Regions from separate parts of the Sediminicurvatus halobius genome, predicted to be linked through region 2. Evidence: predicted binding sites of a transcription regulator. Region 2 holds the regulator's gene; the other holds the start of a gene.
The links. Region 2 encodes sigma-54, which starts transcription at its own class of promoters, with help from an activator protein. Its sites were predicted from a motif close to TGGCANGNTNCNTGCTT; they were not measured.
Positions count from the first base shown of each region.

Region 1: glnA (glutamate--ammonia ligase) is a predicted target of sigma-54. The motif match lies at 3,986-4,002, and genes of this name have one in related genera.

Region 1 covers NZ_CP086615.1:10,498-16,171, reverse strand. The annotation lists gene ntrC (nitrogen regulation protein NR(I)) at 1-463, opposite strand, end outside; gene glnL (nitrogen regulation protein NR(II)) at 450-1,514, opposite strand; gene LMH63_RS00055 (DUF4124 domain-containing protein) at 1,759-2,310, opposite strand; gene glnA (glutamate--ammonia ligase) at 2,523-3,938, opposite strand; gene LMH63_RS00045 (hypothetical protein) at 4,360-4,929, opposite strand; gene glyQ (glycine--tRNA ligase subunit alpha) at 5,114-5,674, shown strand, end outside.
Region 2 covers NZ_CP086615.1:900,289-905,962, reverse strand. The annotation lists gene LMH63_RS04140 (KdsC family phosphatase) at 1-100, shown strand, start outside; gene lptC (LPS export ABC transporter periplasmic protein LptC) at 93-659, shown strand; gene lptA (lipopolysaccharide transport periplasmic protein LptA) at 643-1,161, shown strand; gene lptB (LPS export ABC transporter ATP-binding protein) at 1,158-1,898, shown strand; gene LMH63_RS04120 (RNA polymerase factor sigma-54) at 2,046-3,518, shown strand; gene hpf (ribosome hibernation-promoting factor, HPF/YfiA family) at 3,539-3,865, shown strand; gene ptsN (PTS IIA-like nitrogen regulatory protein PtsN) at 3,936-4,406, shown strand; gene LMH63_RS04105 (hypothetical protein) at 4,403-5,221, shown strand; gene rapZ (RNase adapter RapZ) at 5,225-5,674, shown strand, end outside.

The DNA of each region.
Region 1 (5,674 bases), 890 kb from region 2:
GGCCGATGGCACGAAATACCTCCTGCATCGCCGGCGCCTCGCCGATGATCTCCGGCAGGTTCTCGCGGTCCGCCCGCGGCGGCGCGCTGGCCCGGGCTGCGGCAGCGGCCCGCCGCACCAGGTCCACCGCCTCCTCGACGTCGAAAGGCTTCGGCAGGTACTCGAAAGCACCGCCCTCGTAGGCGGAGACCGCGGCATCCAGGTCCGAGTGGGCGGTGATGACGATCACCGGCAGATCGGGCATCTGCTCGTGCAGCCGCTGCATGAGCGTGAGGCCGTCCAGACGGGGCATACGGATGTCGGTGATGAGCACGTCCGGGCGCTCGCGCTCGAACGCGGTCAACGCCTCGTCGCCGGTCTCGAACGGCACCGCATGCATGCCGTCCCGCTCCAGCGCCTTCTTCAGCACCCAGCGGATGGAGCGGTCGTCGTCGACGATCCAGACGCGTTCAGCCTCCGACATCAGGGTCCTCCATGGGCAGCCAGACGGTGAATACCGTGCAGCCCGGCTCGCTGCTGCACTCGATCAGGCCGCCATGCTGGTTGACCAGGGTCTGGGCGATGGGCAGGCCGATGCCGCTGCCCTCCGGGCGGCCCGTCACCATCGGGTAGAAGATGCGGTCCAGCAGCTCCGGGGCGATGCCCGGGCCGTCGTCGATGACGTCGATCCGCGCCACCAGGCGATGCTGCACCTCGCCGATGGTGAAGCGCCGCTGGGTACGGGTCTGCAGGCGGATGCGCCCGGCGTCACCCACCGCCTGCAGGGCGTTGCGCACCAGGTTGAGCACCGCCTGGATGAGCTGGTCCGGCGCCGCCGGCAGGGGTGGGATGCTGGGGTCGTAGTCGCGCTGAATCTCCACCCCCGCCGGGGCCTCCGCCTCGGCGAGGTGGCGCACCCGCTCCAGCACCTCGTGGATGTTCGTCGGCCGCTTCTCCGGCCGGGCGTCCGGCCCCAGCAGGCCGTTCACCAGCGCCCGCAGGCGGTCGGCCTCGCTGATGATGATCTGCGTGTACTCGCGCTGCTCGGCGTCGCCGAGCTCGCTCTCGAGCAGCTGGGCGGCGCCGCGCAGCCCGCCCAGCGGGTTCTTGATCTCGTGGGCGAGGCCGCGGATGAGCTGGCGGATGGCCTGGTTCTGTGCGATGAGGCGGTTCTCGCGGGAGATGCGCAGATGCCGGTCCAGCTGCTCGAGCTCCAGCAGCAGGCGGTCATCCGCCAGCGGGGTGATGGCGCAGTCCACGGTCACCGTCCTTTCACTGGCCACGGCCAGGCGCACCTCGCGCTCGGTATAGCTCGCCCCGCGGGCCACCGCCTGGGCGATGGCCGGCTCCAGCGCGGCGAATCCCGGCAGCAGCCGCGGCAGCACCGCCCCGGTCGCCTGACGTGCACTCAAATGGAGCAGCGTCTCGGCGGCGGGGTTGAGGAACAGCACCGTGCGCCCTGCATCGAGCAGGACCACCGCCCGCGTCAGGTGCTCGAGGATGTCGCCGTTGGGGGCTCGGGTTCTGGCGTTCATGTCTGCACCGGAAAGCAGCAAGAAGCGCGCCAGTGGGCACGGCGTTGGCGCGATGGTGCCAGCCCGCATCGCTCAGCGATTCGCGGCCGCGGGCGCGGATCCGGGGGCGAGAGCCGGCGTTGCCCTCGGCCCATCACCGCCCATGCCGTCGTCAGACCGGCGATGGGCCGCCGTCGGGATGGCGCCAGTATAGGGCGCGCGCCCGACCTAATGCACCAGAATAGTGCAGACCCTCTGGCTGGTCTCAGTTGCCCTGCCGGCTTGGCAGATTCACGGAGGGCCGGTGCAGGTAGAAGGTCACCGTTTCGGTGCGTGCGCGCACACGACCGCTGGCATCCGTGACCTCGGCCGCGAGGGTGTGGGGCCCGCGGTCCAGCGGGCCGAGGGTGGCCTGCAGGCTTCGTGACGGCGAGACGTCCGCCGGTGAGCCGTCGAGGAGCAGGCGAATACGGTGCCCCTGACGCAGGGCCGGCTCCAGCGACAGCGAGACCGGCACCTCGCCTGGCGCGCTCTGGATGGTCTGCTCCTCGGTGGGGCTGGCGATGGCGAAGCGCTCGTAGCCCGCGGCCTCGTCGCGGTCATCGTCTTCCTGCCCGCCGTTGGCGGCGCTGGCGCGGGAAGACTGAGGCCGGGGGAGGCGGACGGTGGCGGGCTCCTGCACCTCGATGCGCTCGGCCCCGTCGCGGGGCTCGTCGCTGAAATGCACCACGCCGTCCTCGTCCACCCAGCGGTAGACGTCCGCCAGCGCGGGCGCTGGACTCAGGGCCAGGGCGATCCCCATCAGGCAGACACGCATCGCGTTCACGGCGGGCTCCTCCGGACGGCTTGCGCCACTGTAGCGCCCGCCGCGGGAGCCGCCAATGCCGCTGGCGGAGGGGTTCGATCCGGCCGTCGGCGGGAGGCCGCCGCCAGGCCATGGCTGTAGGTCGTGCGCGGTGGTGTCCACCCCGGGCCGGAAACAGCAAGCCCCCGCAGGGCGGGGGCTTTAGTGCAGAGAGCTGAGGTCGCTCAGACGCTGTAGTAGAGGTCGAATTCCACCGGGTGAGTGGTCATGCGCAGGCGCTGGACCTCCTCGCGCTTGAGCTCCAGGTAGCCATCGATGGCGTCGTCGCTGAAGACGCCGCCGGCCTTGAGGAACTCGCGGTCCTGGTCCAGGGCATCCAGCGCCTCCTCCAGCGAGAAGGCCACCTTCGGGATCTCGGCCTCCTCCTCGGGGGGCAGGTCGTAGAGGTCCTTGTCCATGGCCTCGCCCGGATGGATCTTGTTCTGGATCCCGTCCAGGCCCGCCATCAGCATGGCCGCGAAGCAGAGATAGGGGTTCGCGGTGCTGTCCGGGAAGCGGATCTCGATGCGCCGCGCCTTCGGGTTCGAGATCCAGGGAATGCGCACGGAAGCCGAGCGGTTGCGGGCCGAGTAGGCCAGCAGCACCGGCGCCTCGAAGCCCGGCACCAGGCGCTTGTAGCTGTTGGTGGAGGCATTGGCGAAGGCGTTGATGGCACGGGCGTGCTTGATGATGCCGCCGATGTAGAACAGCGCCGTCTCCGAGAGGCCGCCGTACTGGTCACCGGCGAAGAGCATGTCGCCCGTCTTGCCGATGGACTGATGCACGTGCATGCCGCTGCCGTTGTCCCCGACCAGGGGCTTCGGCATGAAGGTGGCGGTCTTGCCGAAGGCGGCAGCGACGTTGTGCACCACGTACTTGAGCGTCTGCACCTCGTCGCACTTCTTCACCAGGGTGTTGAAGGCGACGCCGATCTCGCACTGGCCGGCGGTGGCGACCTCGTGATGGTGCACCTCGGTCGTCAGGCCCATCTCGGTGAGGGCCTCACACATGGCCGAGCGCATGTCGTGGAGGCTGTCCACCGGCGGCACCGGGAAGTAGCCGCCCTTCACACCCGGACGATGACCCATGTTGCCGTCGGGATAGACGCGCTCGGAGTTCCAGTCCGCCTCCTCGGCATCCACCTTGTAGAAGCTGCCGCTCATGTCGGCGCCCCAGCGGACGTCGTCGAACACGAAGAACTCGTTCTCCGGACCGAAATAGGCCACGTCGCCGATGCCGGTGGACTGCAGGTAGGCCTCGGCGCGGCGCGCGATGGAGCGCGGGTCGCGCTCGTAGCCCTGCATGGTGTTCGGCTCGATGATGTCGCAGACCAGGTTCACGGTCGCATCATCGAAGAAGGGATCGAGCACGGCGCTGTCCGGGTCGGGCAGGAGGATCATGTCCGACTCGTTGATGCCCTTCCAGCCGGCGATCGAGGAGCCGTCGAACATCTTGCCGTCGGCGAACATGTCCGCGTCGACCGAATGGGCGGGCACGGTGACGTGCTGCTGCTTGCCCTTGGTATCCGTGAATCGCAGATCAACGAACTTCACGTCGTTGTCTGCGATCAGCTTGAGAACATCATCGGCTGTCTTTGCCATCGGTCGACCTCCAGTGAGAATGCGGTTCGGAAAAGCGCCCCTGTAAGAAGCAGATTCCATGCCAGGAAGGCGCGAATCGGGCATCGGCGGGCTATTGTGGTGCGTCGCGACCGCCAGTCGGTCGCGAGCGCGCCCTGAATTGGTGCAAATACGCGAGCAGTTGCACCAGAATAGGGCAGACACTCTGCGCCTGACCCCGGGACTGTAGCACCGATGCACGAGGTCGCCGCCAGCCCGCTCCGGGGCGCCGGCATTGCGGGCCTGTCTGGCAGGGCCCCTGGTCGGAGCGTTCTGCGAGCGCGAGAGCGCGCGAGGCGCGGCACCGTACGCCGCTGCGCGGCGTTTTGCGGTCGGCGACCGCTCCCGGACAGGCCCGCTGAGACCTGACGATACGTCCGAAACGATTGGTAACGCCCGCCGGTCAGTGCCGGCGGTCGCTGCCGGCAACCAGCGTCGCCCGGGTCACCCGCCGCAGGCGCCGCCGCGCCTCGCCGCTGCCGGTGGCGATGGCCTGATCCGCCGCCTCCAGGGCGTCCACCAGATGGCTCTCGTCGGCCTCTCGGGCAGCCTGCAGGGTATCCGCCAGGGCGACGAAGCCGGCGGCGAGTGCGGCGAGCAGGTCGCTGGCGCTGCCGGCATTGAGCTCGGCCGCCCCGTCGTAAGCGCTGCGGCCAAGGTCGACGAAGTACCCGGGGCCGACCCGGCGCCGCCGGGCCTGCTCCGGGAACAGGCCGGCGAGCAGCAGGCAGCGGTCACCGACCGTCTGCAGGCCCTGTGCGCGCAGCCGCCACGAGGGCTCGTTCAGGGTCTCGAGAAACTCCAGCGCCAGCACGGCGCGGACCAGCTCGGGACAGCGCAGGTAGCGCATGAGCAGGAACACCAGGTAGCTCTCGCGCTCCTCGTCGAGTTCAACGTCGGCCCGCGCGGCCGCCTCGGTGACCAGCCGATGCCAGCTCGCCATGGCCGTCGGCTCGAGTATCAGTGGCGCCATTGAAGGTCTCCTTGCACCCGTCACCCTCCCCTTCTATATAGGCCAGCCGGGCGGGGACAGTGAACCCCGTCGCGCTTCCCTTACATGGCCGGACAGGGGCGGGCTATACTGCGCGGTCCCCCGCCGGGCGCGGCGCGCCGGGCGGACGCAGGCTCCACGCCAACCGGGATCCAGCGGAGAGACGATGACCTTTCAGGAGCTCATTCTCGCCCTGCAGCGCTACTGGGCGGAGCGCGGCTGCGTCGTCATGCAGCCGCTCGACATGGAGGTAGGCGCCGGCACCTTCCATCCGGCGACCTTCCTGCGGGCGGTGGGCCCGGAGCCGTGGCATGCGGCCTACGTTCAGCCCTCGCGGCGCCCCACCGACGGTCGCTACGGCGAGAACCCCAACCGGCTGCAGCACTACTACCAGTTCCAGGTCGTGCTGAAGCCCTCGCCGGCGGACTTCCAGGAGCAGTATCTCGGCTCCCTGGAGGCCCTCGGCATCGACCCGCTGGTGCACGACATCCGCTTCGTGGAGGACAACTGGGAGTCACCCACCCTCGGCGCCTGGGGGCTCGGCTGGGAGGTCTGGCTGAACGGCATGGAGATCACCCAGTTCACCTACTTCCAGCAGGTGGGCGGGCTGGACTGCCGACCGGTGATGGGCGAGATCACCTACGGCCTGGAGCGCATCGCCATGTATCTGCAGGATGTGGAGAGCGTCTACGACCTGATCTGGGCCCGGGGCCCGTCGGGGACCGTG
Region 2 (5,674 bases):
GACCGCCCGCGCCGGTGGCAGGGGCGCCGTCCGCGAGGTCTGCGAGCTGATTCTCGCGGCCCAGGGTCGCCTGCAGCCGAGCCTGGACGCCCATGGCTGAACGCCGCTGGCTGTTCCCCACGGTCGCCACCGGGCTGCTGGCCGCCCTCGCCTGGTGGGGCCTCGCCGAGCGGGAGCCCGCCACCCTGCCCGACGAGGCGGCGGTGGAGGAGCCACGCGCCGCCTACTACGCACGGGACTTCGAGCTGCTGGTCACCAACGCGGCGGGCGCCCCGGACTACCGGATCCGTGCGCCGCAGGGCGCCTATTTCGATGAGGCGGACCGCTGGCGGTTCACCGAGCCACGCTGGCAGGTCTATGGTGACGAGGGCGTTGCCTGGCACGGCCGCGCCGAGCAGGGGCAGAGCTGGCAGGACGGCACCCGGGCAAGCCTGACCGGTGACGTGCGGCTGCGCCGGCCAGGCGCCGACGGCGGCAGCGTCCTGCGCACCGAGCATCTCGACCTGGAGCCGGCGCGGCGCTACGCGGAGACCGACCGCCCCGTCACCATCACCGGGCCCAACTACCGCGTGCAGGGGGTCGGCGCCCGCGCCTGGCTGGAGGAGGAACGCATGCAGCTGCTCTCGCAGGTGGAAGGACGCCATGACCCGGCTCCGTGAGCTAGGCGGGCTGGGCACGCTGGCACTCGCCCTGCTGCTGCTCCCCGCGACGCCGGCCACGGCCCAGGAGCAGGGTCCGGTGCGCCTAAGCGCCGACCGCGCCGAGGTGGACAACCGCAGCGGCACGAGCGTCTACCGCGGCGATGTCGTGCTCACCCGCGGCCCGGCCCGCATCACCGGCGAGGTCATGTGGGTCTACACCAACGAGCAGCGCGAGCTCGAGCGCGTCGAGGTCGAGGGCGAGCCGGCCACCTACCGCCAGCAGCCCGAGGGCGACGGCCAGCTGGTGGAGGCCGAGGCGCCGCGCATGGAGTACTACGCCAGCGGCCCCGAGCGCGTGCTTCTGCTGCAGGGCGGGCGCCTCTGGCAGGGCGAGAACCAGGTGCGCGGCGAGACCATCACCTACTTCGTCGCCGACGAGCGGGTGGAGGCGGAGCGCGGCGCCGATGGCGACGACCGCATCGAGGTGACGGTCTTCCCCGAGCGCGAGGAGGGCGGGTGAGCGCCACCGCGCCGAGCCGCCTGGAGGCCCGCGGCCTCAGCAAGCGCTTCCGCGGCCGGCGCGTGGTAGATGACGTCAGCCTCGATCTCGAGAGCGGCGAGATCGTCGGCCTGCTCGGCCCCAACGGCGCCGGCAAGACCACCAGCTTCTACATGATCGTGGGCCTGATCCCGCTGGACGCCGGCAGCATCCGCCTGGACGACCGCGACCTCACCACCGCCCCGATGCACCAGCGCGCCCGCCTCGGCATCGGCTATCTGCCCCAGGAGGCCTCGGTCTTCCGCAAGCTCTCGGTGGCGGACAACCTGCTCGCCATCCTGGAGACGCGCCCGGGGCTCGATGCCCGCGCGCGGCACCAGCGCATGGAGGCGCTGCTGGAGGAATTCCACGTCGCCCATCTGCGCGACCAGCAGGGCATCAGCCTCTCCGGGGGCGAGCGCCGGCGGGTGGAGATCGCCCGTGCCCTGGCCGCGGAGCCGCGGTTCATCCTGCTCGACGAGCCCTTTGCCGGCGTCGACCCGATCTCGGTGGGGGACATCAAGGCCATCGTGCGCCACCTCGCCGCCCGCGGCATCGGCGTGCTCATCACCGACCACAACGTGCGCGAGACGCTGGGGCTGGTGGATCGCGCCTGCATCCTCGCCGACGGCCGGGTCATCGTTGAAGGCGATGCCGACACGATCCTGACCGACCGCCAGGTGCGAGACGTCTACCTCGGCGAGGATTTCCGGCTGTGAGCGCCCGACCGGCGTTAGCAGGTTTCATGCCGACGGCGTTACCCTGCCGTTTCCGGACAGGGGGAATTGCACTACGATGAAGCACAGCAAAAGGGTGCCGGGGGGGCGCCCGACGCACTCCACTTCCCCGGGTGGCCACTGACGACGATGAAGCAGTCGCTACAGCTCCGACTCGGGCAACAGCTCACCATGACCCCGCAGCTGCAGCAGGCCATCCGGCTGCTGCAGCTGCCGACCCTCGAACTGCGCATGGAGATCCAGCAGGCGCTGGAGTCCAACCTGATGCTCGAGGCCGCGGAGGAAGCGGAGCTCGAGGCGGCCGCGGAGCGCGACGAGGACGGGGCCGAGGCGTCGGAGGCCGCACCGGACCGCACGGAACAGGATCTCGGCGGCGAGGAGCCGGATGCCGCGCGCCTCACCGAGGACCTCCCGGTGGACTCCAGCTGGGAGGACGTCTACGACGGCAGCACCACCTACAGCCACTCCGGTTCCGACGACGAGCGCGACCTCTTCGAGAACCAGTCCGGCGGCGAGGAATCCCTGCGCGACTACCTCATCTGGCAGCTGCAGATGGCTCCGATCTCGCCCCGGGACATGGCCATCGCCGAGGCCATCGTCGACGCCGTGCGCGACGACGGCTACCTCGGCGAGCCGCTGGAGGAGATCGGCGCCGGCCTGCCGCCGGAGCTGGAGGTGGAGCCGGACGACCTGCAGGCGGTGCTGGCCCGGGTGCAGCGGCTGGACCCGGTGGGTGTGGCGGCCCGGGACGTGCGCGAGGCGCTGCTGGTGCAGCTGGACCAGCTGGACCCGGCCACGCCCCATCTGGCGGCGGCCCGCGAGCTCGTGGACCAGCACCTGGAGCTGCTGGTCAGCCGCCAGTTCGCCCAGCTCAAGCGCCGCATGCGGCTCGACCTCGAGACCCTGCAGGCGGCCCTGGCGCTGGTGCAGACCCTGGACCCCCGCCCCGGCGCGCGCTTCAGCACCGAGCGCACCGAGTACGTGGTGCCGGACGTGTTCGTGCGCCGCGTCAACGGCGACTGGCAGGTGGAGGTGAACCCGGACGCCTGCCCGCGGCTGCGGGTGAACAGCTACTACGCCAGCCTGGTGCGCCGGGCCGACAACAGCCGCGACAACAGCCTCATGCGCCAGCACCTGCAGGAGGCGCGATGGCTGATCAAGAGCCTGCGATCGCGCAACGACACCCTGCTCAAGGTGGCGGAGTGCATCGTCGAGCGCCAGCGGGGCTTCCTCGAGCAGGGCGAGGAGGCGATGCAGCCGCTGGTGCTGCGCGAGGTGGCCGAAACCATCGAGATGCACGAGTCCACGGTCTCGCGCATCACCAACCAGAAGTACATGCACACCCCGCGCGGGACCTTCGAGTTCAAGTACTTCTTCTCCAGTCACGTGCAGACCGTGGACGGCGGCGAATGCTCCGCCACGGCGATTCGCGCGCGCATCCGGCGCCTGGTCGCCGACGAGGATCCGGCGAGCCCGCTGAGCGACTCGCGGCTCGCCGAGATCCTGCGCGAAGAGGGCATCAACGTGGCACGCAGGACGGTGGCCAAGTACCGAGAGGCCATGGCCATCGCCTCGTCCACCGAACGCAAGCGGCTGGCCTGAGCGCCAGGAAGGAGGGCCTTATGCAGATCGACGTCACCGGCCACCACGTGGAGATCACCGATGCGCTGCGCGACTATGTCCACGAGAAGTTCCAGCGCCTCGAGCGGCACTTCGACAACGTGGTGGACGTGCACGTGATCCTCACCGTGGAGAAGGTGGCCAAGAAGGCCGAGGCCACACTGGCGCTTAGCGGTGCCAAGCTGTTCGCCGACGCCCTCCAGGAGGACATGTACGCCGCCATCGACGCCCTGGTCGACAAGCTCGATCGCCAGGTGGTCAAGCACAAGGAGAAGCGCACCGACCACCATCGCAGCGAGGGCGCGGTGGGCCAGACACTGGAGCCGTGAGCGCGGGGCGGCCGCCGGGCACCCAAGCGCCCGGCGGCCGCCCCGCCATCATCCGCGACACGGGGTCGACATGAACATCGCCAACCTGCTGGCACCCGAGCGCACCCGCTGCGGGGCCACTGCCACCAGCAAGAAGCGCTGCCTGGAGCTGCTGAGCGAGCTGCTCACGGGCGACGACGCCGATCCGTCGACGCGCGCGGTCTTCGAGAGCCTGATCAGCCGCGAGCGCCTCGGCAGCACGGGGCTCGGCAAGGGCGTGGCGCTGCCCCATGCCCGCGCCCCGGGCATCGATCAGGCCACCGCCGCCCTGCTGCGGCTGGACAAGCCGGTGGACTTCGACGCCATCGACCGCCAGCCGGTGGATCTGCTGTTCGCCCTGCTGGTGCCCGAGCACTCCACCGACGAACACCTGCGCATCCTTGCCCGCCTTGCCGAGATGTTCAGCGACCCGGATCTCTGCGAGCGGTTGCGCACCTGCGGCTCGGAGACCGAGCTCTACGAGACGGTGCTTGCCTGGCAGGACAGCCGCAGCGGCTCATGATCGTGCACCTCGGCATTCCGGCGCTCGCCAGGGCGCTGGCGGGCAGGCACGCGGCCGGCGACGCCACCGCCGGGCTGCCCGTGGCCGTGGGCCGGTGGTTCGGCGACGGTGGCGACTGCCCCGTCCGGCGCCTGCCGGAGGCACCGGACCACCTCCGCCTGCCGCCACTCGCCGGCGGCGCCGCGCCGATCATCCACTCCCCGCTCGGCGATCAGGATCTCTCCCGCCGGCTGGATCGCTGGCTCGCGCGGCATGCCATCGTCACCCTGCCCGGCACCCTGGTGCAGATCGACGGCACCGGCGTGCTGATCCGGGGGGAGGCCGGCAGCGGCAAAAGCGAGACCGCGCTTGCCCTGCTGCAGGGCGGCCAGCGGCTGGTCGCCGACGACGCCGTGACCCTGCAGCCCCGGCCACAGGGCCGGCTGAAAGGCTGCTGCCCGCCCCTGCTCCGGGGCCGGCTCTGCGTGCGGGGCCTCGGACTGCTGGACGCCGAGGCCCAGTTCGGCCCGGCCGCCCGACTTCCCCACAGCGACATCGGGCTCGTGATCGACCTCACCGCCGCGGCCGCCGCCGGCGGGCTGGAGGGGGACTGGGCCCGCACGGGGCTGCTCGGGCGTAGCCTGCCGCGCCTGCGACTGGCACCGGGTCGCCCCCTCGCGAGCCTGGTGACCGCGGCCGTGCATGAGCTGCAGGCCCGCAACCGGCGCGGGAACACCGCCGAGGCCTTCGCTGCCGAACAGTTCACAGCGATCAGGCGGCGGTGCGTGCAGGCACCGCATCCGCTGGTCGCCGCCAGCGACAGGGTGACGGGCTGATCCATGCAGGAGCGGAGACTGGTCATCATCAGCGGGCTCTCGGGGTCCGGCAAGAGCGTCGCCCTCGCCACGCTGGAGGATGCGGGGTTCTACTGCATCGACAACCTTCCGGTGGCGCTGCTCGAGGCCTTCGGCGCACACATCACCGCCGACGGGCAGTCCGGGCGCTACGCCGTGGGTATCGACGCGCGCAACCGCCCGGAGGACCTGGCCCGCTTTCCCGAGATCCTCGCGACCCTGGAGGATCATGGCATCGCCTGCGAGATCGTCTTCCTGGATGCCGCTCACGACACCCTGCTGAAGCGCTTCAGCGAGACCCGCCGGCGGCATCCGCTGAGCGGCCCGGAGGTCCCCCTGGGGGAGGCGATCACCGGCGAGCGGGAGCTGCTCATGCCGCTGCTGGAGCGCGCCGATCTCACGCTCGACACCACCCATACCACGGTGCATCAGCTC